DNA from 4 places in the Pseudoalteromonas aquimarina genome. Region 1 is predicted to be linked to each of the others. Evidence: predicted binding sites of a transcription regulator. Region 1 holds the regulator's gene; each other region holds the start of a gene.
What was found. The regulator sigma-54, encoded in region 1, starts transcription at its own class of promoters, with help from an activator protein. The targets are predictions, from matches to a motif close to GTTGGCACGNNNNTNGNNT.

Region 1 (7,404 bases):
GCTACCGATATTGCTAAATTATTCGGTATAAGCGATTTAGTTATCGGCTTAACCATAATAGCGATTGGCACGAGCTTGCCTGAATTGGCAGCATGTGTTGCTGGCGTGTTGAAAAATGAAGATGACTTAGCACTGGGTAATATTATTGGATCTAATATTTTTAACCTGCTCGCAGTGCTCTCTCTTGCCGGTATCATTAACCCTTCAAGTGTTGACCCTGCAGTATCATCGCGTGATATTTTAATTATGCTTGGCGCAACCGTGGCATTAATCGCCATGAGTTTAAGTATTCGTGGCTCACGTCGAATAAACCGAATAGAAGGTGGCTTACTACTAGTCGCATTTGTTGCTTATCAATACCTTCTTTTTTCATCAGTAAGCGCTTAAGGCCAACACATGAACTTTATTGCTCGCGGAAAACGTGTACTAGAAATTGAAAAGAACGCGATTGAACAACTCGCTCAGTATATCAATGACGATTTTAGCAATGCCTGCCAATTAATGTATGACTGCAAAGGTCGCGTTATTGTGATTGGCATGGGCAAATCAGGTCATATTGGTAATAAAATAGCTGCCACGTTAGCAAGTACTGGCACACCCGCATTTTTTGTGCACCCAGGCGAAGCAAGCCATGGTGATTTAGGCATGATCACCAAAGACGATGTACTGTTAATGATTTCAAATTCGGGTGAAACAGCAGAAGTCATAAACCTGATCCCCGTTATTAAACGTATTGGCGCTAAAATTGTTGGTATGAGTGGCAAGCAAAACTCAACCCTTGCCCAACAATCCAATGTACATATTTGCATCGCAATATCAGAAGAAGCATGCCCTCTCGGACTGGCACCTACAGCCAGCACCACGGCTACGCTCGCTATGGGTGATGCTATTGCTGTGGCACTTTTAGAAGAAAAAGGCTTTACCGCTGATGACTTTGCGTTATCTCATCCTGGTGGCAGTTTAGGTAAGCGTTTACTATTAATGTTAAAAGACATTATGCACCAAGACGATGCTTTACCGATTGTGACCGAAGGTACCACCATAAAAAATGCATTGCTTGAAATGACAGCTAAAGGTCTTGGTATGACTGCTGTTATCAATCAAGATAAGGTGCTTCAAGGGATTTTTACTGACGGTGACTTGCGTCGTATCTTAGAGCAACGCATTGATATACACGCGACAGCTATTTCAGATGTCATGACTAAGCAATGCACTACCGCATGCGAAACTATGTTAGCTGCTGAGGCACTTAATATAATGGAACAAAAGAAAATTAATGGCTTAATTGTGGTAGATCATCAGCAAAGGCCAATTGGTGCGCTCAATATGCAAGATTTACTAAAAGCAGGTGTTTTATGAGTTTAACGCCCTCACAACAGCTCTTTAACGAATTGTATGCTGAAACAACAAATGAAGTATTTAGCAAAGCACGCAACATCAAACTGCTAATTTGCGATATTGATGGCGTATTTTCAGATGGCCGTATCTACCTTGGCAATGATGGCGAAGAACTTAAAGCGTTCCACACGAAAGACGGTTTTGGTATTAAATCTCTTATAAATAGTGGCGTGCAAGTGGCGGTAATTACTGGGCGCAATTCAAAGATTGTAGAAAACCGCATGAAGAGCCTAACGGTTCAGCATATTTATCAAGGTCAAGAAGATAAAATTGTTGCCTTTAATCAATTAAAAGAATCGCTATCACTCAGTAACAACGAAATCGCCTACATTGGTGATGACAGCCCTGACCTGCCCGTTATGGAGCTTGTTGGCTTTGCCGTGGCAACCAATGATGCACACCCACTAGTTAAACGCACAGCCCACTATACAACCACTATGCTTGGTGGTTTTGGTGCCGTACGCGAACTCACAGACTTAATTATGTTGAGTCAAAATAAACCTCTTAGTCACTCTGGTACCAGTAGCTAATGTCTGCGCGCATCGCCCTTACAATACTCTTTACCATTGCCATGGTGTGGCTATGGCTTCCTTACTTTTTTGAGACAAAAGAGCAAGCCCCTGTGATCGAGCAAATAGCCAGTATTCCTGACTATATTGCTACTGATTTAAAACAAACAAATTTTAATGACGCAGGTGCAGTTAGCCATAAAGTTATGGCGAAAAAGATGTCGATGTACCAAGACTTAGGTTTTACCCATTTTGAAAAACCGCAATTTACCATTTTTTCAGAACAAGGGGTGTGGCAACTGACCGCCGATGAAGCCACACTTTATAACAATGAAAAACTTATTCTGGAACAAAACGTTGTTGCTAAAAGTCTGACAACTGATGTTATGCTCGACACTATAGAAGCCGCCAGCATTGAATACCTGATTTCAACAAAGGTGATGACTTCCGAATCAGAAGTGAAAATGACAGGTCCTGGACTTGAAATCAAAGGCCAAGGCCTCAATGCTAATTTAGAAGAACAAGTTATACAGTTAATCAACCATACAAAGACCACTTATTATGACCAATAAAATGACTAAATTAATGTCAATCGCCGGACTGGCTTTCACTTTGTGCATCTCCAGTGTCCAAGTAATGGCTGAACAAATTAAACTGAAGTTTCCATTGGAAATTGATGCTGATGAGCAGTCTGCTCGTCTTAAAGAAAATGTGGGTATTTTCCGCAACAATGTTCAAATTAAGCATGGCAATATGTCTATCACTGCCGATTATTTAGAAGCACATAAGCGCACCGAGCTTGGTGATAATCAACAATTACTGATCGCAAGTGGAAAGCCCGTTAAATTCTCTGCCAAGCAAGAAGATGGCTCTACGATAGTTGCAAGTGCAGAAAACATTACATACGATGTGGCTAAATCATTGTTTACCATGTCTGGTGGTGCCAAGTTCCAACAAAATGGCGACATGATGTCAGCAGATACCATCATTTACGATCGCGCAAATGAAACAGTGACATCTAAAAAGTCAGAAAACTCAAATAACCAAGTAAAAACCATCATTAATACGCAAAATAAACAAGGCGAAAAATGAGCACATTAATTGCCGAAAAGCTGGCAAAAAGTTACAAATCACGTCAAGTTGTTAAAAATGTTGGTTTAGAAGTTAAAGCCGGCAGTATCGTAGGTTTGCTTGGCCCAAATGGCGCAGGTAAAACAACCACGTTTTACATGATTGTCGGTTTAGTGCCGAGTGACAGAGGCACTATTCGTATTGATGATAATGACATTACATTACAACCAATGCATAGTCGTGCCCGTTTAGGAATTGGTTATTTACCACAAGAATCTTCGATTTTTAGAAAGCTTACGGTATACCAAAACATCATGGCGATCCTCGAAACTCGAAAAGATCTTAATCGTGTTCAGCGCGAAGAAGCGCTCGATGATTTGCTCGAAGAATTTAATATTGGTCATATTCGAGATTCGCAAGGTATGGCTCTTTCTGGTGGTGAGCGTCGCCGAGTAGAAATCGCTCGCGCATTAGCCGCAAATCCGAAATTTATCCTGTTAGATGAACCTTTTGCTGGTGTTGATCCTATTTCAGTGATAGATATAAAGAAAATAATTGAGCATTTAAAAAATCGCGGAATTGGTGTTTTAATCACTGACCATAATGTGCGCGAAACCCTTGATGTATGTGAGAAAGCCTATATTGTTTCTCACGGTGAATTGATAGCATCAGGTACTGCAGAAGAGGTTTTAAACAACCAAAAAGTTCGCGATGTATACCTAGGTGAACAATTCAGACTATAGTAATAATGAGTGTACTTTTTTACTGGAGTTGAATTGTTAACCAACAGCTTGAGAAATAAAGAAGGATTAGAATAATTACATGAAGCAATCGCTACAGCTTCGCCTTGGGCAGCAACTAACAATGACACCCCAATTGCAGCAGGCAATTCGCCTATTGCAGTTGAGTACGTTAGATTTGCAGCAAGAAATTCAAGAAGCCCTTGATGCCAATCCTTTACTTGAAGAAGACATTGATTTCAGTGATGACAATCAAAACAATGAAAGCACTGAAACCAGCAAAGATGATTCATCTTCTCACGATGAATATGACACGCCTGTAAGCCAATCAGAAATTGAATCTAGCGACGCCTTAAATAATGAAAATCTCTCTGATGATTTAGCTATGGACGTGTCGTGGGATGATTATATTAGTGCAGCACCAGTATCGGTTAGCAATGCACCCGCCCCTGAAAATGACACGGTTTACCAAGGCTCTACCAGCGAATCTTTGCAAGATTACTTAATGTGGCAATTACGTTTAACGCCGTTTAGCGACACCGACGAAATGATTGCAACAACCATTGTTGAAGCGGTTGATGATTCTGGTTATTTAACGCAAAGTGCCGAAGAAATTTTAGAAGCGGTGCAAAAATCAGAAGATCAGGAACAAATTGAACTTGATGAAGTTGAAGCTGTACTAAAACGCATTCAACTCTTTGATCCTGTTGGTATTGCTGCACGTTCACTACAAGAATGTTTATTGATCCAGCTCAACCAGTATGACAAAAATACCCCTTGGCTAAGCGAAACAAAAAGCGTAATCTCAAACCATATGGAACTTTTGGGGTTAAGAGACTATCGTACCATAATGAAGAAGGCCAAACTCAAAGAACCTGAGTTAAAAGAAGTCTTAACATTAATACATAGCCTTAATCCAAAGCCAGCTGAAAGCATCATTCATGAAGAGCCTGAGTATGTTGTTCCTGATGTTTCAGTGAAAAAGATTAAAGGCCGTTGGCGTGTTGAGTTAAACAACGACAGTATGCCGAAAATTCGTGTAAACGAGCAGTATGCATCACTTACCCGCTCTATGAAGTCAGGCAGTGATAGCCAGTTTATACGCAACCATTTGCAAGAGGCTAAATGGTTTATTAAAAGCTTAGAAAGCCGCAATGACACTTTATTAAAAGTAGCCAATTGCATTGTTGAACAACAACAGGCATTCTTTGAATATGGCGATGAAGCAATGAAACCGATGGTTTTAAATGATGTCGCCGAAATGGTTGAAATGCATGAATCGACTATCTCGCGTGTTACAACGCAAAAATACATGCATACACCACGTGGCATTTACGAATTAAAATACTTTTTCTCTAGCCACGTTAGCACGGAAAATGGGGGTGAGTGCTCATCTACCGCGATTCGAGCACTGATCAAAAAGTTAGTAGCAGCGGAAAATCCTGCCAAGCCATTAAGCGATAGCAAGATAACCGATCTACTAGCAGAACAAGGAATTAAAGTGGCGCGACGCACAATTGCAAAATATCGTGAGTCGCTATCCATACCACCGTCTAATCAGCGCAAGAGCCTGATTTAGACCATTTAGAAGGAAAATGCTTATGCAATTAAACTTAACAGGTCGTCACGTAGAAATTACTGATTCTTTAAGAGACTATGTCACTAACAAATTTGCAAAACTAGAGAGGCATTTTGATCACATTAATAACGTGCACGTTATTCTAGATATTGAAAAATTATCACAAAAAGCAGAAGCAACAATGCATGTTAATGGTGGCGAACTCTTCGCATCAACCGCACATGAAGATATGTATGCAGCAATTGATGGCCTAGTTGATAAACTTGACCGTCAAGTAATTAAACACAAAGAGAAGTTATCTCGCCACTAAAATGAAACTTACAGATATTATTGCTGAGGACTGCGCTAAAACCGCGGTCCTTTTTAATAGCAAAAAACGACTATTTGAATTTATAAGTGATCTTGCGCATCAACAAGCACCTGACATCACTTCTCAAGAATTTTTAGATGCCTTATTACAGCGTGAAAAGCTTGGTAGTACAGGTATTGGTAAAGGCCTCGCCATTCCCCATGGCCGCATTGATGGCTTACAAGATACCATCGGTTTTTTAATTGTAAATCAATCTCCTATCCCATTTGATGCAATTGATGACAAAGACGTCGATATTTTCGTTGTACTGCTCATACCAGAGCAAAAGTGCCAACAACATTTGCAGACTTTAGCCACTATCGCTGATAAACTAAAAGACAAGCAATTTTGCCGTCAGCTACGTCATGCTGAGAATAATCATCAGCTATATCAAATCATTAGTAGTGAAGCGAGTAACTAAAGTTAGGAGACTTAAGTGCAGCTTATTTTAATCAGTGGTCGCTCAGGGTCAGGAAAAACTGTCGCACTTAGGGTGCTTGAAGATCTTGGCTACTATGTTGTTGATAATATTCCGGTTAATTTACTGCCATCGTTAATTCGCTCAGTCTCCGACAAATACGACAAAATTGCCGTCAGTGTTGATGCTCGTAATATGACAAAAGAGCCAGAGGAAATTGAAGAGGTATTAGACTACCTGCCTGGCTTTGCTACGCCAACACTCTTTTATCTCGACAGTGATGATAACACTCTGATTAGACGTTTCTCTGAAACACGTCGCTTACACCCGCTTTCGCTAAACAATATCTCTCTTGAAGAAGCAATTGAAGCCGAGAAGAAGCTGCTTGACCCGATTGCATCTAAGGCCGATATTTTTATTGATACAACTGATTTAAGTGTTCATCAATTAGCTGATAGCATTCGTGAAAAGGTACTTGGTAAAAAATCAAATCAGCTGATTATTACCTTTGAATCTTTTGGTTATAAACACGGCATACCTAAACATGCTGACTATGTTTTTGATGCACGATTCTTACCGAACCCGCATTGGGAGCCACACTTAAAACCGCTAACAGGGCTTGATCAGCCAGTAATCGATTTTCTTGCTAATCAACCCGTTGTACATAAGTTTGCTTGGCAAATACAAACATTTATTGAAACTTGGTTGCCCCATTTAGAACGTAACAATCGCAGTTATTTAACGGTTGCAATTGGTTGTACTGGTGGACAACATCGCTCAGTGTATTTGGCTCAAACCCTTGCAGAAAGCTTCGCCAAGCATCATAAAAATGTAAAAGCGCATCATAGAGAACAAACCAAGTCATCGTAAGGGAAGAGCATGGCCATCGAAAAACACTTTTTGATAGAAAATAAGCTTGGCTTACATGCTCGCGCTGCAACCCAGTTGGCTAAACTTGCCATGGCATTTGATGCCAAGATAAGCCTAACTCAAGGTGAGAAAACGGCGGATGCCGATAGTGTTTTAGGATTGATGTTATTAGAAAGTTCCCAAGGGAAAGAAGTGTTAGTTCGCTGTGATGGTCCAGACCAAGATCAAGCGTTACTCGCCATTGGTGATTTAATTCAAGCTAAGTTTAACGAAGACGAATAAACTGCTAACTTAACTAAAACTTTTATCTGCAATAATGCTACAATAAGTTAAAATCAAGTTAACTCTATAAATCAAAGAGTTGCAACCATTCACTCCAACCATCAACAAATAATAGGGTGAACATGCCAGAAGCACTAGAACAGGATTATTCACAAACACAACTACATGAGGTCACAAAAGCCCTAAGT
Region 2 (7,404 bases), on a different contig from region 1:
CATCAAAAGCAGCCATTTTTACCTCAAGCTCTTCAGAGGCACTTAAAAAAATAATTATCGGGGGATTGGTTTGTTTTTTAACGTACTTAATTAACTCAACACCATTACCATCAGGAAAGTAATAATCTAATACAATGACACTAAAATCCGATTGTTCACATAATGATTTCGCCTGCTCTAAGCTATACGCTTGTGATACTTGGTATTCTTCTGTGAGACTTGAAGCAACGAGGTCATTTAAACAGACATCATCTTCGGCGATTAATAAGTTAATTTTCATAATCTAAGCACGTTTTTAACTACAACTTTAAGCATAGGATAATATCACAAATTAAAAAGCCCAATAGCAATAAGCATTGGGCTTTTAAAGAACTTTGTAACTTAACGTTACGCTTTTAATTTACGACTTAGATATTGCCTCTTACAGTCACAAATTCAGGGTATGCATCTACACCACAATCATGTTGGTCCATACCGTTAATTTCTTCTTCTTCGCCAACACGAATACCCATGGTTTTCTTAAGTACTGCCCAAACAATATAAGAGCTAACAAAAACAAAGCCAAAGATAACAAGTGCACCAATAAGTTGATTAACAAAGGTTGCATCGCTATTGGAAAACGGCACTAACATAAGACCTAAGAAACCACACACACCGTGTACAGAAATTGCACCAACTGGGTCGTCAATTTTCGCCTTATCAAGTGCTACAATGCTAAATACAACTAAGCTACCACCTAAAGCACCGCCTAATACCGCAAGTAATGGGCTTGGTGATGCAGGCTCTGCTGTGATTACCACAAGACCTGCTAATGCACCGTTTAACACCATGGTTAAATCAGCCTTGCGCCATAACACTTTACAAAGTAGTAAAGCGGCAATTGCACCAGCTGCAGCTGCTGCGTTGGTATTCAGTAAAATTTGGCTTACTGCAGTTGCATTTTCTTTGTCTGAAAGTAGTAATTGAGAACCACCGTTAAAACCAAACCAACCCATCCACAAAATAAACGTACCAAGCGTTGCTAATGGCAAGTTAGAGCCTGGAATTGGATAGATCTCACCGTTTTTGCCGTATTTACCTTTACGTGCACCTAAAAGTAATACACCTGCAAGCGCAGCTGCTGCACCCGCCATATGTACGATGCCTGAACCTGCAAAATCAACAAAACCCATCGCAGATAAGAAACCACCACCCCATGTCCAGTAGCCTTCAAGTGGATAAATAAAGCCTGTTAAAACAACACAAAATACTAAGAAAGACCATAACTTCATGCGCTCAGCAACAGCACCAGAGACAATTGACATTGCCGTTGCAACAAACACTACTTGGAAGAAGAAGTCTGATTGTAATGAGTGATTTGCATCCGAAGCTTCAGTACCAATTAGTGCACCTAGTGAAGGTAAAAAACCGCCTTCAGCGTTGTCCACATACATAATGTTGTAGCCAACAATTAAATATACGGTACATGCAATTGCATAAAGTGCCACGTTTTTCGTTAAGATTTCAGTGGTGTTTTTAGAGCGAACTAAACCAGCCTCTAACATGGCAAAACCTGCTGCCATCCACATTACTAATACGCCCGACATTAAAAAGTAAAAAGTATCGAGTGCAAATTTCAATTCAACTACTGTATTTTCCATGACATTCCCCTTAAATTGCTGCTTCGTCTAGTTCGCCCGTACGAATACGAACAATTTGTTCTAGGTCGTATACAAAAATTTTGCCATCACCAATTTTACCGGTTTGTGCCACGTTGCTAATTGCTTCAATAACACGGTCTACATTGTCACTTTGTGTTGCAATTTCCACTTTGATCTTTGGAATAAAATCAACTTGGTATTCTGCACCACGATATAATTCAGTATGCCCACGTTGACGGCCAAAACCTTTAACATCAACTACTGTCATGCCCTCAATGCCAAGATCTGACATTGCCTCTCTCACATCATCAAGCTTAAATGGCTTAATAATCGCACTGATCATTTTCATAAGATGTACCTGTTGTCGTTTTTTTAATTTGTACAAGTTAAATCCAACCTTTGTGCCAATAATATTTTTTTATCTAATTCATAAGGTTAAGTAATTTACAATGTGTTACAAGAAAGTTAACGCACCACAAGGGTGCATAAACATTGGCTTTATGAACGTTTTGGTGCAAAAAGAGAAATATTGAAAACTTGCTTTAGTAGCCGTTTTTGACACAATATGAACCAACGGAGTTGGTATATAACCCTGAACTTTACCAACTCAATGGAATTAAAAATCAATAACAAAGGATATATAAGCACATGGCTTATTGGGTTATCCAAGCGCTTATCGCGGTCATTCTGCTAGTTGGTGGTTTGTCAGATATTGACACTGACAAAGACATGCATGGCATAGCGAACATACTTGCTTATACAGGTGTGAGAATCTGCATTTTTTTTATCATCACTCACTTTTTAATTCGAGCCCCTCTACAATTCCTGCGTGAAAAAGACACAGGAATATTAAAAAGATTATTATGTGGTTTCGTACTTGTTTTAATTGGTAGCATTATTGGCACCAATGTACGTGAAGTAAGTCGCAATTATTTTGTGCCAATTCATAACGAAATCGCTTACTACCAAGCTAACCCTGATAAAGATCCGCTAAATCAACCCATAGAAGAAAAAGAAGAAACTGAAGACACTCAAAGCAAAGAGCAACCTGATGCCGATACATCTGCTAAAGCTGAATTTAAAAAAGGCTTTAAAGAGGGTTTTGATCAAGCACACATCAATGCACGAAAAGAGCTCGATAAAATTCATCAGGGCGACCAAGAAGCGATTGACCGCGCTTATTCAAAGCGATTTAAATCTCAGCTTGGCTTCTTTTCTCTATGGTTACTTTTTTATTTCCCACTCTCTGCATTGAAACGTGGTTTTCAAGTTAAAAACCAACTAAAACAAAGCCAAATTGCCTTATTAATGAGTCAGCTTAATCCGCATTTTCTGTTTAATTCACTTAACAGTATTCGTGGCATGATTTTCGAAGATAAGCAACTCGCCAAAGAGCTGATAGATAAACTTAATGAGCTGTTTCGCTACAATTTAACTGCAAATAAACATCCCACTGTAAAATTAAAAGAAGAACTGCGTATTTGTGAGTTTTACCTCGATATTGAGCATATCCGCTTGGAAGAACGTTTGTTAATTGAAATGCACGTAGATGAAACCTGCTTAAACATTAAAGTGCCTACCATGGGCATTCTAACCTTGATAGAAAACTCTATTAAACATGGTATTGCACCAAGGCAAGAGCAAAGCTTGTTGGTTGTTGATATTTCAAAGCATAAAAACCAATTAGTGGTTACCGTAAGCAACCCCACTTACACCGGTAACTACAAAGTAGAAAGTACAGGTACTGGCCAAGAAAACCTGATTAAACGCTTACAGCTAATGTACAACGAAAACGCTTCACTAAACGCCGCGTTAAAAGACGATAAATACGTTGCGTGTTTAACGTTACCACTTTAATAAAAGGTCCTAATACGGTTATGAATTTCAGTTATATTCGAAATACCAGCCCTAATTATTGGCGTTATCAAGGGCCTATTTTAGTTATTTCATTCTTAGTAAGTTATTTAGGTATCTGGGGTGTGTTTCACGAGCCTGATGCTGAATCAATGCCAATTATTCAACTTGGTTTAGTTGGCGCGTTGATACTCACCACATATCAATTAATCATGATCTTTGCAGTATTTCATATTGTGCTGCGCGGTATTTATAAGCATTACAAAAACTTTGCAACAACCAAGTGGAAGTCGTTTTTACTCATTTTGGCGAGCTCTACTGTGACCGCTTTGGTGATTATTGCTTTAGACTTTTTACCAATTTTAGTCTCGCTTACACCCTACTCTTTAGAAGAGTATGTGAATAGCATTATGCACCTAGACACTTTAGGTGAATCGCTAGTTGCTTATGTAATTTACAATGTTGTTTTTATTGTTGTTTGGGCTTACTTTTATGTTTTTGCCGCCGGCATTTCTAACTACAAACAACTTGCTCTGTTGTTAAAGAAACAAAAACTGCAAATTTTAACTAATCGCGTTAATCCGGAGTTTTTGTTTGATACCATGGAAGCGATTAAGCAACAAATTGATATTGATGAAGAAAAGGCGGCAGAGCTGGTTACTAAGGCGTCTGATTTGTTTCGTTACAACTTAATGTCCAGTAAAGCTGCTGATGCAAAACTAAATGATGAAGTCACCAGTTTAGTTAATTACCTTGATTTATTAAAAGAGCAAAAACGTGCGCCCGTAAGCCATAATATAAAACTTCATGACGAAGCGGTTGGACCAAATGTGCCAAGCATGTCATTAATTTTTATCTGTTCGTTTTTACTCAATACCGCGCGCCAACGTGATGGTGAGCTCAGTATTGTTGGATTTATTAAACACAATAAATATCGATTAGAAATAGCCCACCAAAGTCATGGTAAATTCTTTTTAGATACAGAACATTACGATAATGTAAAAAGCCGCTTAGAGCATATGTATGCGCAAGAAGCGAGCATGGTAATGGTGAAAAAAGGTAAACATAGAAAAGTGATTATTGAGTTGCCGATTGATTGGCAACAGCAACTCGAAAAAACAGCGTAACCACTCATCTTACTTTTTTGCCGTTTATCATTTTAATTGGCGAGATAATTATAAAATCGATAGACTCAAAATAGTCTGTCAAAAAAGAGACTTTCTTTTTATATGTTTGAAAAAAATGCGGAAGCACCATTAAATCCACACTTCTTGTTTAATAGCATGAATGCTATCCGCTATATGATTTTCGAAAATCAAGATTTAGCGAGCGACTTACTAGGCAAATTAGCCGAGCTAATTCGTTATCAACTGAATGATGGTGTAACAAATACAAGCTTTAGCGATGATTTAACACAGCTTGAACATTTGCTTGAGCTCGAAGCGCTGCGCTTAGAAGAAAGGTTTACCCTGACAAAACATTTATGCAAACTGGTAAGCCCTCACCCATTGCCTTGCTCAGTACTTTTACCCTTAGTTGAGTATGTGTTTATCAAAAAAGATATTTACAGCGTTAGTCACAACGAACTCATTATCACAACAAAAGAAGTTGGCAGCGCTGTTGTTTTTACACTTAACTTAACACAATCACCCAGAATCAAGTCAGGCGATTTACCGCTAGATAACCTAATTACCCAATTAGGCATGGGCAATATTTGCAGTGCAACACAAACATGTGATGCAAACACTTACACGATGGAGTTAACTTTTAACAATGAGTATTAGAATAATAATTGTTGATGACGAACGTCTTGCACGCAGTGAATTAAAGCGCCTGCTGTCAAAGCACAGCCAAATTGAAATTGTTGATGAAGCCAAAAATGCTGAAGAAGCAAGTGAAAAGATTGCAGAGCATAAACCAGACGCTATCTTCCTAGACATTCACATGCCTGGCGCTACGGGTTTAGAGTTAGCCGAATCTCTTGGTGATGATGTAAACATTATTTTCTGTACTGCGTATGACCAATTTGCTGTTGAAGCATTTTCGTTAAATGCCATGGATTACTTAGTAAAACCTGTAAACCCAGCGCGATTAGCCGAAAGCATTGAAAAACTCGAAAAGCGTATTGAACAAAATGCATCCAACACGGGTTTACCTGATGACCATAAATTAATGGTAAAATATGGCGAAACCATGCGCATTATCGAACTTCGTGAAATTATTCGTTTTGAGTCAATTGGTAACCATGCAGCAATTTACACACCACATGGTAAAGCATACCTACACAGCTCATTAAACAAAATTGAAGCTAAATTAGACGAAAGACATTACTTTAGAGCAAGCCGTTCAGATATTATTCGACTTGACGCTATCGAAAGCATGGAACAAGCTATTAGCTACGGTTTAACTGCAACTTTAAGCAATGGTCAAACTGTGGAAATTTCTCGCAGACAGGCAACAAAATTAAGACAACTGCTTGAGTTTACGCAGCTGTAAAAGATTTCAGATTTCAGATTTCAGATTTCAGATTTCAGATTTCAGCATATTAAAAGCTAAGAGCGTCGATTATGGGCTCTTAGCTTTACGCTTAAAACGTTTCTTTATTGGTGGATCACCACCTGATTACGCCCACCACCTTTAGCATCATAAAGCGCAACATCGGCGCGATTAATAAGCTCTGTAAGCTCTTCATCTTGTTGCAACTGTGCAACACCAGCACTGATTGAGAAACTAATAAACTGACCAGCTGCTTCAACTTGCATATTGGCAAGTGAAAAACGCAATTCATCGAGCTTTTCAAATGCGCTGTCTTGATCTTCGTTATTAAACAAAACGGCAAATTCTTCACCGCCTAGACGCGCCATCAATACATTGCCAAATTGCTCAGCCATTTTGTTTGATAAAAAGCTCAGCACTTCATCACCGGCTTGATGACCATAGGTATCATTAATTTGTTTAAAGTGATCAATATCTATTACCGCTATACTTAGTACAGATTGCTCAGCGACTTTTTGCTCTGCTGCTTGATAGAAATAACGGCGGTTATATAACCCAGTTAAATAATCTTTATTTGCAGCATCTTTAATGGTTTCAATTAAGTTTAGTTGCTCCATTGTCATCATTACACGGCAATGAAACTCTTCTGGCGCAAAAGGTTTTGTTAAGAAATCATTTGCACCATGCTTAATAAACTTTGCAGATAAGCTTTGGCTGCCAGAGCCCGAAATTCCGATAATACCTAAACTGTCACGCCCACGTTTGGCTCGAATACTTTTAACCAGCTCAAAACCATCTTTCTTTGGCATCGCATAATCAGTTAGTAAAAGCTTTATCGTCTCATCAGCTAATAATTTTTGATACGCCTGCTCGCCGTCTTCTGCCTCTTCGACATGATAAAGCAAACGTTCAAGGTTTTGGCGCATCATAGTTCGGCTAGTTTGCGAGTCATCCGCCACCAACACCTTAGTTCCTTGATTCCCAAGCAACTGAGCGAGTTGCTTTACCGCATAAGTATAAGAGTCACGGTTTTCTTTTAACACATAGTCAACAACACCCATTTCAAGCATTTGCTGGCGTTTAAATTCATCGATACTGCCAGTAAGTACAAGTGTTGGAATACCACAACGTAAGGTTAACGTTGCAACTTCACCATTACTGGCGTCAGGTAGGTTTAAATCAACAAGAGCAAGGGTATATTTGTTGTTTTTAATCAGTCCCGCAGACTCACGTAATGATGCGGCAAAATCTACCGGCACTGATAAATATTGTGATACCAAGTGACGCAGCACTTGCTGCACCATTTTGCTGTCTTCAACGATTAAAATACGTTGCATAGTTACACTCCAACTAAGCTTAGCTGCCTTTATATAGGCTTATTATTTTCACACCCTTATACCATAGAACCATTAAA
Region 3 (7,404 bases), 220 kb from region 1:
CAGGCGCGATGCTGCCTGACTTAACTCAGCTGGGTTTAGATTTTGCTATAGCATCCATTTTTATTGCTTTAGTGATACCGAGCATTACTAATTGGCCAACCTTATTAGCATGTTTAACTTCGGCAATTAGCATTGTGGTTTTTAAGTTGTGGCATTTTGAATTAGGGCTGATTTTTGCAGCCTTGCTTGGTATGAGTGTAGGTTATGTGCTTGAAAGCAAGCGAGGTGAAAAATGATAGAAATTATTTTGCTGATGGCATGCGTTACTTTTACAACGCGCTTTTTATTTTTATCTAAACGTCTACCTTTTAGCATCGGCCCGAAAATGCAACGCTTTTTAAGCTTTAGTGCACCTTGTGTATTAACCGCAATTTGGGTGCCGATTGTGTTTGTGCAAGAAGGCAAGCTGGCAATTTCATTTAATAATCCCTATTTAGTCGCTGCCTGTGTGGCGGTGTTGCTGGCATATCGCTTTAAGAATTTATACATCACTACGGTTGTAAGTTTAGCTGTGTTCTTTTTATTAAAGCTCTAACTGGGTTTTCAGTTAGAGCTTGTCGTGTCTTTAGAGTGATGCCTTAAGTACATCACGGCTAATATCGAGAGTGACTTGTTGGTTTTCACCTAGAGCAGTCATGCCATGTCGTTCAAGTTGCTCAACAATCGCATCCACAATTTCTTCGCCTAATTGGTAATCGCTAAAGCGAGTTGGCATCTTTACTGAGTGGAAAAATGCCTCGGTTTTTTCGATTGCAAGATTAATGGTTGTGTCATTATCTTGCTCTGAAATACCCCAAATACGTTCAGCATATTGCAGTAATTTAGCTTCTTTTTGCTGGCGCATTGCATGCATCATACGTGGCAACACAATAGCCAATGTTTGTGCATGATCTAAACCATAAAGCGCAGTAATTTCATGGCCTAACATATGAGTCGACCAATCTTGTGGTACACCGGCACCAATCAGGCCGTTTAATGCCATGGTTGCAGACCACATTAAGTTTTCGCGAACTTCCATATTTTCAGGTTCAGCAAACACGCGCGGACCTTCTTCAATGAGTGTATGCAATAAACCTTCAGCGAAACGATCTTGTACTTTGGCACCGTGGTCAAACGTGAGATATTGCTCCATTACATGCACAAACGCATCAACAATACCGTTAGCTAGTTGCCTTTCTGGTAGTGTTTTTGTTACTTGCGCATCTAGCACAGCAAATTTAGGTTGTACTTTTTCGCTAAAGAACGGCAGTTTGTCGTTAGTGTCGAGTTTCGAGATAACCGAGTAGCTATTTGACTCTGAACCTGTTGCCGGCAATGTAAGTACCACACCGATAGGTAAAGCGTCTGATACCTCTGCTGCTTTTGCCAGAATATCCCATGGCTCGCCTTCAAATTTTGCTGCCGCAGCAATAAACTTAGTGCCATCAATTACAGAGCCACCACCCACAGCAAGTAAATAATCAACGTTATGTTCTTTAATTTGTGCAACAGCGCGCATTGCGGTTTCATAGCTTGGATTTGGCTCAATACCAGAAAATTCAAACACCTGATGTTCGCTTAGCGCATCTACTACTTGCTGATAAATGCCATTTTGTTTAATGCTGCCACCACCATAAATGATCATCACTTTTGCAGATGTTGGGATTTCCTGTTGAATTGTCGCGATTTGGCCCTGGCCAAAAATAATTTTAGTTGGATTTACAAAACTAAATTCCATGATATTGCCTCAATTAGGTACGGTAATTAAAGCCAGTTTAGCGTGTAACTGCACAGGGATAATCCCCCTAATTGGCAAATAACTTTTGCATATGTGCAATAATAAGTGTGTTAGTGTCTTTATTTTTGTTGTGGAGAGGGTATGGATTGGCAAGGTTTTAACGAATTCTTAGCGGTTGTTGAAAGTGGTAGCTTTACCCGTGCGGCAAAAATTTTAGATGTTTCAACTTCTCACGTCAGTCGCAGTGTTGCTCAGTTAGAGTCACGTTTGGGGGTTGCACTGTTAAAGCGTACCACCCGTTCACTGAATTTAACGGAAGCTGGGCAACAATATGCAGCATCACTTCATTCCATCCAATCTGCGATGGAAGAGGCTAACTTAGCACTGCAAGGTGAACAGCAAGAACCAAAAGGTACAATTCGTGTGTCGTGTGCTGGCGATTTTGCGGCAAAACAAGTTGCGCCTAAATTAGCACAGTTTTGTCAGCGTTATACTCAGGTATCTATGGTGATGGACTTTAATAACCGCAATGTAGACTTAATTGCAGAAGGTGTTGATTTAGCGATTCGCTTTGGCCGTATGGCAGATTCCAATTTAATCGCTCGTCCTTTAACCACGCGAGTTATGACTTTAGTTGCTTCTCCTGAATACCTAGCAAAGTTTGACGCACCGACACATCCAGAGCAGCTTATAGAGCATAATTGTTTGTATGCGGTAACTAATCGCTGGCGCTTTAAAGTTGATGGCACCATCAAAGAATACAAAATTTCTGGTCGATGGCGCAGTAACAATGGTGAGGCGCTACTTCAAGCGTGCTTGTCGGGGCTGGGTATTGCGCATCTTGCTCAGGATATTGTCGAAGAGTATGTGGCAAACGGGCGGTTGGTTAGTTTACTAGCGCCCTATCAAGTAGCGGATAACGCCTCGTGGTTAGTTTACCCAAATCGCGATCTAATGCCGCTGCGAGTTCGCTTACTCATCGATTTTTTAATTGCAGAGTTTAATCAAAATTAATACTTCAATTTTTGAACTATTATTGCGCGATTATATCGTGCGCGATATATTTGCTGACAATAGAGGAGAATGACCATGACACCGTTTTATCAATTAAGTATTAATAGCCTGCAAGGGCAAAAAATCGATTTTTCAGACTATCAAGGCAAAGCTGTATTAGTGGTTAATACTGCCAGTAAATGTGGTTTAACGCCGCAATATGAAGGGCTGCAAGCACTTCACAAAAAATATGCAGATCAAGGCTTAGTTATTATTGGCTGCCCCTGTAATCAATTTGGACAACAAGAGCCAGGTAGCGCAGAACAAATTCAAGGCGAGTGTTTAATTAATTATGGCGTTGATTTTACGATGACTGAAAAGATCGATGTAAATGGTGAAAATAGTCATCCGCTTTATAAATACTTACGCAATGAGTTAACAGGCATTTTGGGCAATAAAATTAAATGGAATTTCACTAAATTTCTGATTGGCCGTGATGGTAAGCCGTTAAAGCGTTTTGCACCAACTACAAAACCAGAAGCGCTAGAAAAATACATTGAACAAGCATTGGCGCAGTAGCCATGGCAAGTAATGCTGACCAATTATTAGAAAACCAACTTTGTTTTCCGATTTATGCTGCATCACGCTTGGTGACGCGGCTATATCAGCCTGAGTTGGATAGACATAAGTTGACCTATCCACAGTACGTGATTTTACTTATTTTGTGGCAGCAAGATGGAGTGACAGTAGGTGAGATAGGTCAGCAAGCTATTTTAAATAACAACACGCTAACGCCAATTTTAAAACGCATGGAACAAAGTGATTTAATAGAACGTCGGCGCGATGAGTGGGATGAGCGTAAGGTGCGTATTTATTTAACGCAACAGGGGCATTCACTACAGCAATCACTTTCGTGTTTGCCTTCTCAATTAGTTGATAAAGTAGGGCTAGACCTTGAAAAAGCAAAGCAGTTAAAGGCATTGCTTGGCGATTTAATGGATAAGCTAAACGATCAGGTTTAAAGCTCATCCCAATAGTTATGCGTATCATCCATGCCGATGGATTTACGCAGTCGCTTTTGTTCTAAAATATCTTCTAAACGTTTTTTTACTTCACGTTTATGTTGGGTATCTTCGCTGTTTTCCAGTTCTGAATTCAGCGGCTCTTGATTATTGATGTCTTGGTAATTGTCTTTCATGATCACCCTCAACATTGCATTTTAACGCGCTCATAATCAGTAAAAACCCATATTGCAGTTAGCGCAAGTAATGTGTAAAAATTTTGATTGGTCAAAAAAACGAATCTGGTGGTTAAAAAAACCATTTATTGGTTTTTGATTTTTGTTTCCATGCTGTGATTTATATTAATTATTATTTATCTGTTTGATTTTTATCGTTTTTGTAATTTTGGCACTGAGTTTGATAAAGCTATAACACTTAGAGAAAAAATTAAAACGCGACAGATACGGGAATCATTATGAAAAAATTACTTATCACAACAGCAGTAGCAGCATGTATGGGTCTTTCAGCAAGTGCAATGGCACACCAAGATGACCACGATAACAACATCAACTTTTCATCTGATAGCTGTAATTTAAAGTTTAATAATAAACTTTCGATTACCCCAGATACGCTCAATATTGAAGCACCATCAGGTGTAGTAGCAATTGACCAAGATGGTAATTTAAAAATTAATGGTGAATCGCAGTCTTTATCAGCTAGTGACCAAACGCTATTGGCGCGCTATTCGGAAGATGTACGCGGTCAAGTACCTCAAGTTGCCGAAATCGCAATGGAAGGTGTTGCACTTGCAGGTGTTGCACTGAGCGAAGTGGGTAACGCGTTTGGCCTTGAAAATATGAGCGCGATGGAAGAGATTATGTCGGAAATCGGTGAAGAGATTCAGCACGCATTTTATGATGGTGGCACTTTTGTAATGGACCAAGGTCGCTTTGATAACATTGGCGACACATTCGACAATAAATTTGACGAAAAAATGGAACAAGCGATGGAAGAAATGATGATGGAATCCATCGGCAGCTTACTAATTACCCTTGGCAGCGAAATGCTTAGCTCGGGTGGTAATATGAGTGACTTCGAGCAGCGCATGGAGCGTATGGGCGAGCAAATCGAAGAAAAAGTAGAGCTGCAAGCTAAAAACATTGAGCAAAAGGCAGATAAAATGTGTTTCGATTTCAAAGCACTTGCAATGCAAGAAGATGAGCTACAAGCACGTATTCCAGCACTAGCAAATTACGATGTGTTTAAAGTGGAAACTAAAAAATCATCAATCTAATGTAGGTAAACATTAGTTATAGCGTCAGTCATCATTTAGGGAGCAGTTGCTCCCTTTTTTAATTTAATTGCTCCGCTTTTAGATGGTTTTTTGCATAGTGTTCGGGGATTTCTTCGGCAATAAAAAAGTCGAGTAGAGTCTGGTCTAATTCCCCTTTTGTTGCGAGCTGCTGCATTATATTGATTGCTTGTGACAGGGTTTTAGCTTGTTTATATGGCCGATCTGAGGCTGTCAGCGCTTCAAAAATATCGGCAATGGCTAAGATGCGCGCTTCAAAGCTAATTTCATCACCGCACAGCCCTTTGGGGTAGCCTTTACCATTGAGTTTTTCATGATGCGCGCCAGCAATTTCAGGTACTCTGCTAAGGTGTTTCGGGAATGGAAGCTTTTCAAGAATTTCAATTGTTTGCACAATATGATGGTTAATTGCATAACGTTCTTCTTGATTAATTGTGCCTGCGCTAATGCTCAGGTTGTATAGCTCACCAAGGTTATTTCTAAGCTCAGGTTGTTGCAAATTATACTTTGCGCTATCGCAGCGTAAATTCTGATTATAAAGTAGATGGTTTGGTCTATCGGCTAAGACACTTAGCTCAGAAACCTCAGAAAAACCTGAATATTGAGTTAACTCTTCTTGAGATAATCCTAAGCGTTCATCAAAGTGTGGCTGCCATCTTAGCTGTGTTATTTCATTTAGCTTATCTATATCATTGTTTGATACAAACTCAGCGTTATTGCAATACGCCACATGCGCAAAATCACGTTCCAACTGTATGATTTGCTCTGCAAGTTTAGTGTCGATGCTGTTTTTATCTTCTCCTGCGAGTTTTGCTTTAAGCGCAGCAATTTCTAAGTCGCGTTTTAGAACTTCAAAGCGGGTTCTAATTTCATGAATACGGTTGTAAATGGTTTCTAGTCGGGTTGCTTTATCAACTATGTACTCAGGCGTTGTGACTTTGCCACAATCATGTAACCACGCCGCGATGGAGAGCTGGCGCTTAGCATTTTCATCAAAATTAAAATCAGGAAATTGGTTTGACTTGCTAGCTGCTTCAGCGATGTGTGTTGCAAGCTCTGGCACCCGTTGACAATGTTTACCCGTGTAGTGAGATTTAGTATCTATTGCGCCAGCAATGACTTGAATAAAGGAATCGAGTAACTTCTCTTGTTTATTAACTAGTTTTCGCCCTTCAATTGCGACACCAAAAAATGCCGCCACTTGCTCAGCGAGTTTTAAGCTAACACTGCCTTTCGGCGTGCTTGCTAGGTAAAAATAAACCTGTAAACCAATTACTTGTTGCTCTCGGTTTTTTAGCGGTACTTGTACTTGGTAACATTCTGTATTTTCAAGTGATAACCACTGCTTCAAAGCATTTGGTACATCGCTAACTTCTGTTATATCGCTAAGGCTGTATAAAGTGTGCCAGTGTATGGTTGGCAGATTGTTTATTGAGTATTGCTGATTGTCATAACGTAAAAACTCTGCGTTTAAGTTTTGATTCTGCGCTAGTAATACTAGGCATCCCTCGGCCTTCATTATGCGTGTTGATTTAATTGTAATTTTATCGATTAGGCGTTGTAAGTTTTGCTCTTTTGATAATGTGCTGAGCAGACTAAAAAACTCACTTAAATTACCATGAAGGTGTTGCAAACTCGCTGCGAGCTGTTCGATTTCAACAACATTAATGTAGCAACTAAATGCACCAGGTGTTTCGAAGTTGGCTAATTGAGATGCATAGCGATGCAATTGTCTAATTGGTCGTGTAATAACATGTGCAACCAAATAGCTTAATGGTATCGCTAATAAACATAAGCCTAATAAAATTAATAACCAAGTATAAAGTTGCGAATAAATAGGGCGCAAAATGATATCTGCTTTGGTGGCAGCCACAAGCATTACACCACTTTGGCTATTTGGTTCGATTTGCGTGGCATTTAGGTACCACTTGTTATTATTCGCAATAACTTCTGTAAGTTGATTAATATCTGTTGAGCGTACTATGGTGGCTGAATGAGTTAACCATGATTGCCAAGGCGCAATTTGGTCATCTTCCAATTGAATGTCTTTACCATCTTGTAGCGCGAGAATTTTGTTGTTGCTGTTCATTAAAAACAACCAAGTATTAAACTTTAGCTCATCGTGATACATGGTTGCATACAAAGAATGCGAATTAAGATCGACACTTACAGTCAGTTGGTTAGATTGCCTAACCAATGAAAAAACTTTGCTTTGGCTATAGTTATCTTTATAGGGTTCAACCAATGTGAGCGCATTTGATTTTTGTGCCTGTTGGTACCAAGGGCGCTGTTTAATGTTGAGACTGGCTGCGAGTTTTTGTTGTTTAAGTAAGGCTAATGATTGATTGTAAAAATAGCGAATTTCAGTGTCGTGATGGATC
Region 4 (7,404 bases), on a different contig from region 1:
TTAGCAAATCACCCATTGCTAAACGACCTTCAGCATCGGTGTTACCAATACGTACGCGTACACCTTCACGGCTAGTTATAATTTCATCTGGTACAAAACAGTCAGAACCGATTGAATTACGAACAACAGCTAAGTACGCGATTACTTTAACGCCTTTAGGTTGATGTTCTGCTAGACTTTTCATAAAGCCCGCAACAGATGCTGCACCACCTTTATCTCGACTCATACCAGCCATTGCGCCACCTACTTTTAAGTCAGCACCACCGGTATCATATACAAGGCCTTTACCTACAAATAAAAGTGTTCTTTCAATATCACCTTGCGGTACATATTCAAGTTTAATTACTCTTGGATGGTGGCGTTCAACCGCATATGAAGCACGCGCAACGGTGCTAAGCATCGGGTAATTCTTATCTATAAATTGTGTATCTGAAATCACCTCTACCGAAACCGAGGTATTTTCAAATAAGGCTTCACAATACTCAGCAAATCTAGGCGGAGCCATACGCTCTGGCTCTGTACCACATAGATCGCGAGCAGCATACTGACCCATTGCAATGGCATGAGCATAATGACTATCAAACTCACCAATCATAGTAATTGACTGAATTGGTTCAATTTCAGCACCATGAAATTCTCGTGCTTCAAGTGGTTGCCATAATGCTTGGCAGGCACCTAAATAAGATACAGTTATTGCTTGCTGATAGCGCGCATCATGATTGCCAAGCACTAGAATCGCGGGGTTTGTTGAGCCGGCTTGTTTTGCTTCTAAAATCCCTTGTTTTGCTGCATCAAAATAACGACGCACATCATCATAGTCACGGTTTAATGGACCTGTTGGCGCTAAAATTAGACGCTTACCAGGCGCTTCATCATTTACCAATAAAAGTGATTTTTGCCCAATACGTCTGTCGTACTGAGCCGTCTTTAAAACACTTTCTTTAAATTCATCTGGTAAAAGAGATAAGTCTGGCGAGATAATAATTAAGCCATCAACGTATTGAGGTAAATCTGAAATAGATGTCGCTTGAAGCGCCTTAGGTGAAGTCATTTTTAAACCTTACTGAACGAATTATAACGCTGTTTAATATCGCGTTAGTTTAGAAAAGATGGCTTAAATATGGGGTTAAATTTATAAAATTCAAGTTTCAAACATAGCAAGCTGCTCATGAGCACATTGACTATCAGCAATGCCAACGCCTATACCCAATAATCTCACTCCTTTATTTGCCCCGCGCTGGTAGGCTTTTTCAATTAAGCTAGCAAAAATTCCGTCGTCTAATTGATTACAACTATAATCAGCTGTGGTGCTCACAAAATCATTAAATTTAACTTTAACTGACAACTTAGATACTTTATTTATCAAACCTTTAGCCTCAAGTCGCTTATTAAGCTCAGCACGAAGTTTTGGCAGTTCTTGCAAACACTGCTCAAGAGATGTTTTGTCGTATTCATAAGTATGTTCAACTGAAAGTGATTTTCTAATTCGAGACATATTAATACTGCCAATCACTTCCCCATTACACTTTTTAAAAAGCTCAGCCCCCCAATTGCCAAACTTAACCTGCATTTGGTTTAATCCCAAATTAAGCACGTCTTCCCCAACAAATAAGCCAGATGCATTTAATTTCTCCAGAGTCACTTTTCCTACCCCTGGAATTTTTTTGAGGTTGAGCGACTTCAGAAATGTATTTACGCGGTGAGGTGGAATTAAGCAATAACCGTTAGGTTTATTTTCATCACTGGCGATTTTAGCTACGAACTTAATTGGCGCAATTCCAGCAGAGGCTGTTAACCCCGTTGTTTGATAAATTTCGTCTCGAATAGCATTGGCAATTAACGTTGCGCTACCAGAATGAAGTTTGCAATCTGTTACATCAAGATAAGCCTCATCTAATGACAGTGGCTCTATTAAATCCGTGTATTTAGCAAAAATCTCGCGCACTTGGCATGAAACTTCTTTATAAACCGACATTCGACCTGGCACAATCAGTAAGTCTGGGCACAATTGCAATGCTTTATAGTTAGACATAGCAGAACGAACACCATACTGGCGCGCAATATAATTTGCAGTAGCCAACACCCCTCTTCGGTGTTTACCACCTATAGCGATGGGCTTATCTCTTAAATCGGGATTGTCACGCATTTCAACAGCGGCATAAAAACAATCCATATCGATATGTATAAATTTTTTCAAAATAAAAACACTGTTTATATATACAGTTCTATTATGAACTATTTAAATAACTTTCAGCAAGCCTATATTTTTAGTCAAAATCCCTAACATTTAGCTTTAAACACTAAACACATCACATAATTAAAAATCAAACTATTGATAAATATGACAATAATTTATGGCACCGTTTCTGCTTTAGAAATGAAAATTATAATATTTGAAATTTATTCAAGGATTTTTATGAAATACTTAGTTTTAGCATCAGCACTTACTCTTCCATTACTAACAGGTTGCGTTGTCGCTGTTGGTGGAGATGGCAAAACCAGCCATACTTCTAGCTGGGAAAGAACCCATGAGAACAATCGTAAAGCAATCGCAAATATGGAACTTGGTAAAGAGTACCAACAAGTAATAAATAAATTGGGAACACCAAGTTTTTCTGAATTAGTTAAACAAGGCGATACTGAATTTCGTGTACTTTATTACGCAACAAACTCAATTCATTCTGATGGAAAAACCACTAAGGACGAATGTACACCGCTTGTTTTTAAAAATAATCAGTTAACTGGTTGGGGCGAAAATGCGTTAAACCAACTTAAAAACTAGTCAATTCAAAGGAGCAACTAAGTTTGCTCCTTCCTTCTAAAAACTCCAAAAAACTATTCATTTATAAGCATTTACAATTAACCATTGACTATTACGATAAGTTTCGTAATATTAAATACGAAAGGCATCGTAATTAGGTGGATAAAATGGATAGATTTAATCTGGTAATTGGTCATAACGACCCAGCATTCAAAGACATTATCTCAAAACAAATTGATAACTCGCTTTTTGCATTAAGTAATGTTGAATCTTGTTTTACGAATTTAATAAAAGCCTGTAAAGAAACAAGCGCCAAAGTACTCTTTATTCAAAATGAGCTAATCAAAGAAAACGATTGGATTACATTACAATCGTTGGCAAGTTCAACTGAAATAGTACTGTTATCTAATAATCGAATTGATGCCGCTAAGGCATTTGAGTTTGATTTATTTGATTTTATATTGGAGCCTATTGCGAGTTCTCGTCTTGGCAAAACATTTGATAAATTAGCTCGCTTGCTTTCCCCTGAGAAAAAGCAGTTTGACCTTGTGAGTTCATTAATGCAAAAGCTTACCCCAAATAAGCCAGATGATCGTCAAATTGTTCTAAAAGACGCTGGTCGCATTAAATTTTTAACACCTGATGAAATTTCATGGGTTGGCGGTGCTGGCAACTACGTTGAACTGCATTTAAGTGAAAACGAACGCACTATTCTTCATCGTCAAACATTGTCTTCAATGGAACAACAGCTATTGCCTTACGGGTTTATACGAATTCACCGCTCTGCAATTATTAAGAAGCAAGCTATTCGCGAAATACGCCCAACTGACAACGGTGACTATATTGTAACGCTTAAAAATGGGGCTAATCTCAACCTGTCTCGACGTTACAAACAAAATATGCACGAGTTAATTTGTTGACAAATTAACTCAATCACTTAGAGTAAAGATTAATCTACGAAAAGTGACGTAATTATGAATAAAAATAAACGCGTACCTACCAGTGCTGAGCTAAATATTTTAAATGTGCTTTGGCGTATTCAGCCTGCTACGGTACGAACGTTACATGAACATATCAGTGAAACGCAAAAAATTGGTTACACCACTGTTCTAAAAATGCTGCAAATTATGCATGAAAAAGGGCTTGTCACCCGTGATGAATCAACCCGAGCTCATGTTTATTCTGCAGCTAACTCTGTGGAGCAAACACAATCTTCTTTGCTGTCTGATATTGTCAATAAAGCATTTGGTGGTTCACGTTTTGATCTTGTTATGCGCGCACTTGGCGACAAAGCAAGTTCAGAAGAAATCAGTGAAATTCGTACTCTTTTAGACTCTCTTGAAAAAAATAATAAGTAAGCAAACACTATGGATATATTGCCCTCATTATTAGAAAGTGACCTTCTGCATTCTATTTCTCTAACTCTTTTACACTTTTTATGGCAAGGTTTAGCAATTGCTGGCATTCTTTTGTGTGTTAAAAAACTCACAAGCAATAAACACAGCGAGCTTCGTTATTTAGTTTCGTTATTAAGTTTAACACTGTGCGTTATTGCCCCTACAATTACCTTCTTGCTTATATCACAACCAGAGCAGACAAGTTTAGCAGCTCCCGCCCTTGCAAGTTCAAGCGTGATTTCCGTTGCAACTCAAGCTGATGTCATAGGTCAATTGTACCTATCCGATTTCACACCGCTGATTGCTGTCGCTTGGATGTGTGGTGTTGCCTTGCTAAGTGTGCGACTTGGCTGGCAAATGTTGCAAGTTCATAAATTGACTACAACTAACATCGTGCAGCCTTCAGACAAACTGGAACAGATCTTTAATCAACTTAAGCTGCAACTATCTGTTGCTAAACGCTCGCGCTTAGTTATTTCATTAACAGCACAAGTTCCTATGGCTATTGGTTGGATTAAACCTGTCGTACTTTTACCCGCGAATTTAGCGAGTGGACTTACTATTGCCCAACTAGAAATGTTAATGGCACATGAGCTTGCTCATATTAAGCGCTACGACTACTTGGTAAATTTGATTCAAACGTTTGTCGAATTAGTATTATTTTTCCACCCCGCAGTAAAATGGATCTCAAAACAAATTCGTATTGAACGTGAATATTGTTGTGATGATATTGCGCTACATCATTGTGGTAATCACTTACACTACGCACGCGCGCTTACTGAAGCCGAAGTACTGAGACAAAACATTCCAGAACTTGCCATGGCTGCTACTGGCGGTGATCTGAAGTCACGTATTCACCGTGCAGTTGGTCAACATAGTTGTGCACCGCGTTATGGTAATCAGTGGCTTGCAGCTTTAGCTGCTGTACTTGTGATCCCAAGTATTTTCACTGCTTCAAAAGTAATTGCAATGACTCAAGCTGAGCCTATCAAGACAACCCCGCTTGAGAATCAACATGTGATGGTACTCGATGCAAAACCTGTTGAAACTAAAAAAGTCGAAGCATCAAAACCTTTAACTAAAAATGAACAAGTTTCGAGCAATACCGTTTTAGATAGTGCAAATAATAAAACCGAATTGAAAGAAACCGTTTCTTCGCAAGTAAGTCAATCTGCTTCATACGAACTGCCAGAATCTGAATCTGCCGCCCCAATTGCACAAGCAGACATAGTAAATAAACAAACTGCCTACGAACAATTAGCTGAAGTTGTTGAAGCGCCAGAAATCGTTTCACTTGCCACTAAGGATGCTGTTAACACAGAAGTTGAATTTGTAGAGAACCAAGAGCTTGCTATTGAAACTCAAGATTCAAAAGAAGAAGTACAAACGTCAGTTAACTTAGAGATGACTAATGTAACTACACGTGCCTTTGAGCAATCCCAGCCTGTAATTGTTGAAGAGCAAACATTAACATCATCTGAAATTACTGAAACAGAAGTGCTAACTGAGGCTGTTTCAACTCCTATTGAGAAAACAAAATTTGTCGAGGCAAAACTGCTTGAGTCAGTAATGCCTGAGTACCCAAGAGTTTTTTCTAACTTACAAGGCCAAGAAGATATCTCTGTTACATTTACAGTTGATGTAAACGGTAAAATTACAGACATAGAATATCAATCTGGTGTACCTAGAAACTTTAAGCGTACAATTTCTAGAGCGTTACAAAAATGGCGTTTTGAACCTGCATTACAAGGTAATACAAAGGTTGAATCTAAAGTTAGCAAAGTCTTCAGTTTTAATGACCCAAGCCAATTCTTGAGACCAGTTACCGGAAGTAGAATTGCTAGAAGATTTTAATAAAACACTTCAATAACATAATAAAAAGGCCATCATATGATGGCCTTTTTATTCATTAAAATTTTTTAGTCTTCTAAATAATACGGTCTTTATTCCAGCGACGCTCTTTTGCTAAGCGCTGTTTACGTGCTTCGCACGGATCGTCACAGTCACATACCTTGTCTATACCCATTGCACCTAAACCACCACAGCTACTCGCCATTGATTTCTTTTGCACAATAACACCTACAGCCATTGCAAGTGCGATAATAACTAATAATCCAAATGTAAGAAAAAAGATAGACATAGTTGGCCCCTTAAAAAAGTGGTGCAATTATACGACTTAATAGTAAAAAATGTAATAACGAATTGGTGAATAGTTAAGCCAAAGCAAGCTCTGACAACACCTAGCATAAAAGAAGAAAAGTTGGGTAGTTTAAAAATCTAAACTACCCAACAGAAAAAAACTTATAGGTATGGCTCAAAAGCCTTACTTGCGAAAGTGACAAGGCCTTCAGGGGTCTTACTAATTAAGTAAACAGGAAGGTTATGCTGTTCAGCATAGAGTTTAGCTTGCTCTGTACCCATCACTGTGAGCGCTGTAGCAAGTCCATCAGCCGTCATTGCAGATGAGTGTAGTACAGTAACCGAAACTAAATCTTGGCGCACTGGCTTGCCTGTTTCAGGGTGAATTAAATGAGAATAATGCACACCATCAACATCATAAAAAATGCGATAATCGCCAGATGTTGCCATCGCAATATCATTTACTCTAATTAACTTATGAAACTCACGAGTACCCGGCGCTGCATCCGGTTGTTCAATTGCTAACACCCAAGGAGAGTGATTTGGTTTATGGCCTGATGTACGAATTTCACCGCCAATTTCAACCATATAATTAGTGAGAGAAAGTGAATCTAAATACTCTGCAACTTTATCAATGCCATACCCTTTCGCTGTCGCAGAGTAACTAACTTCAAGTCCATCTACAGTTTTCATAAGGCCATTAGGTGTCAGTTTTAGTTTATCAACACCAATACGCTGCTTAATTTCAGCAATTACAGCATCACTTGGAATCGTTTCAGGGCGATTATCAGGACCAAAGCCCCACAAATCAATTAAAGGGCCCATAGTTACATCTAGCGTGCCTGTACTTACCCCTAAGCGAATAGACTCTGCTGTTACACGGCGAAAATCTTCAGAAATAACAAAGTTCTGGCCGGCAGGTAAGCGATTGAACTGATTGATTTCCGAATCTGGGATATAAGTAGACATTGATTGATTAACGTCTTTTAAAATCTTAGTAACATCACTAAATAAGCTTAGCTCAGTTACTTTTTCTTCAGGCACAAACACCTTAATTGTAAAGGTGGTACCCATAGTTTTTCCTTGAAGTAATACTTCTTGCATCTT

Region 2: the regulator sigma-54 is predicted to act here: its motif matches at 2,031-2,049, upstream of AAEU29_RS15985 (P-II family nitrogen regulator).
Region 3: the regulator sigma-54 is predicted to act here: its motif matches at 4,116-4,134, upstream of AAEU29_RS14685 (DUF2884 family protein).
Region 4: the regulator sigma-54 is predicted to act here: its motif matches at 2,354-2,372, upstream of AAEU29_RS15770 (DUF3192 domain-containing protein).

Annotation. Positions count from the first base shown of each region.
Region 1 is NZ_JBMMUG010000005.1:99,537-106,940, forward strand. It holds gene AAEU29_RS13660 (calcium/sodium antiporter) at 1-387, shown strand, start outside; gene AAEU29_RS13665 (KpsF/GutQ family sugar-phosphate isomerase) at 397-1,359, shown strand; gene kdsC (3-deoxy-manno-octulosonate-8-phosphatase KdsC) at 1,356-1,928, shown strand; gene lptC (LPS export ABC transporter periplasmic protein LptC) at 1,928-2,479, shown strand; gene lptA (lipopolysaccharide transport periplasmic protein LptA) at 2,544-2,999, shown strand; gene lptB (LPS export ABC transporter ATP-binding protein) at 2,996-3,721, shown strand; gene AAEU29_RS13690 (RNA polymerase factor sigma-54) at 3,801-5,297, shown strand; gene hpf (ribosome hibernation promoting factor) at 5,320-5,607, shown strand; gene ptsN (PTS IIA-like nitrogen regulatory protein PtsN) at 5,609-6,067, shown strand; gene rapZ (RNase adapter RapZ) at 6,083-6,934, shown strand; gene AAEU29_RS13710 (HPr family phosphocarrier protein) at 6,944-7,216, shown strand; gene mgtE (magnesium transporter) at 7,339-7,404, shown strand, end outside.
Region 2 is NZ_JBMMUG010000006.1:176,745-184,148, forward strand. It holds gene AAEU29_RS15975 (response regulator) at 1-280, opposite strand, end outside; gene AAEU29_RS15980 (ammonium transporter) at 408-1,640, opposite strand; gene AAEU29_RS15985 (P-II family nitrogen regulator) at 1,651-1,989, opposite strand; gene AAEU29_RS15990 (sensor histidine kinase) at 2,289-3,497, shown strand; gene AAEU29_RS15995 (histidine kinase) at 3,518-4,621, shown strand; gene AAEU29_RS16000 (histidine kinase) at 4,724-5,278, shown strand; gene AAEU29_RS16005 (LytR/AlgR family response regulator transcription factor) at 5,268-5,990, shown strand; gene AAEU29_RS16010 (GGDEF domain-containing response regulator) at 6,095-7,327, opposite strand.
Region 3 is NZ_JBMMUG010000005.1:318,807-326,210, reverse strand. It holds gene AAEU29_RS14720 (AzlC family ABC transporter permease) at 1-236, shown strand, start outside; gene AAEU29_RS14715 (AzlD domain-containing protein) at 233-535, shown strand; gene AAEU29_RS14710 (iron-containing alcohol dehydrogenase) at 566-1,720, opposite strand; gene AAEU29_RS14705 (LysR family transcriptional regulator) at 1,859-2,731, shown strand; gene AAEU29_RS14700 (glutathione peroxidase) at 2,807-3,289, shown strand; gene AAEU29_RS14695 (MarR family winged helix-turn-helix transcriptional regulator) at 3,292-3,732, shown strand; gene AAEU29_RS14690 (PA3496 family putative envelope integrity protein) at 3,729-3,908, opposite strand; gene AAEU29_RS14685 (DUF2884 family protein) at 4,187-5,005, shown strand; gene AAEU29_RS14680 (HD domain-containing phosphohydrolase) at 5,064-7,404, opposite strand, start outside.
Region 4 is NZ_JBMMUG010000006.1:129,754-137,157, forward strand. It holds gene AAEU29_RS15760 (M17 family metallopeptidase) at 1-1,051, opposite strand, end outside; gene dinB (DNA polymerase IV) at 1,142-2,197, opposite strand; gene AAEU29_RS15770 (DUF3192 domain-containing protein) at 2,417-2,782, shown strand; gene AAEU29_RS15775 (LytR/AlgR family response regulator transcription factor) at 2,929-3,681, shown strand; gene AAEU29_RS15780 (BlaI/MecI/CopY family transcriptional regulator) at 3,736-4,119, shown strand; gene AAEU29_RS15785 (M56 family metallopeptidase) at 4,129-6,012, shown strand; gene nqrM ((Na+)-NQR maturation NqrM) at 6,086-6,298, opposite strand; gene AAEU29_RS15795 (FAD:protein FMN transferase) at 6,460-7,404, opposite strand, start outside.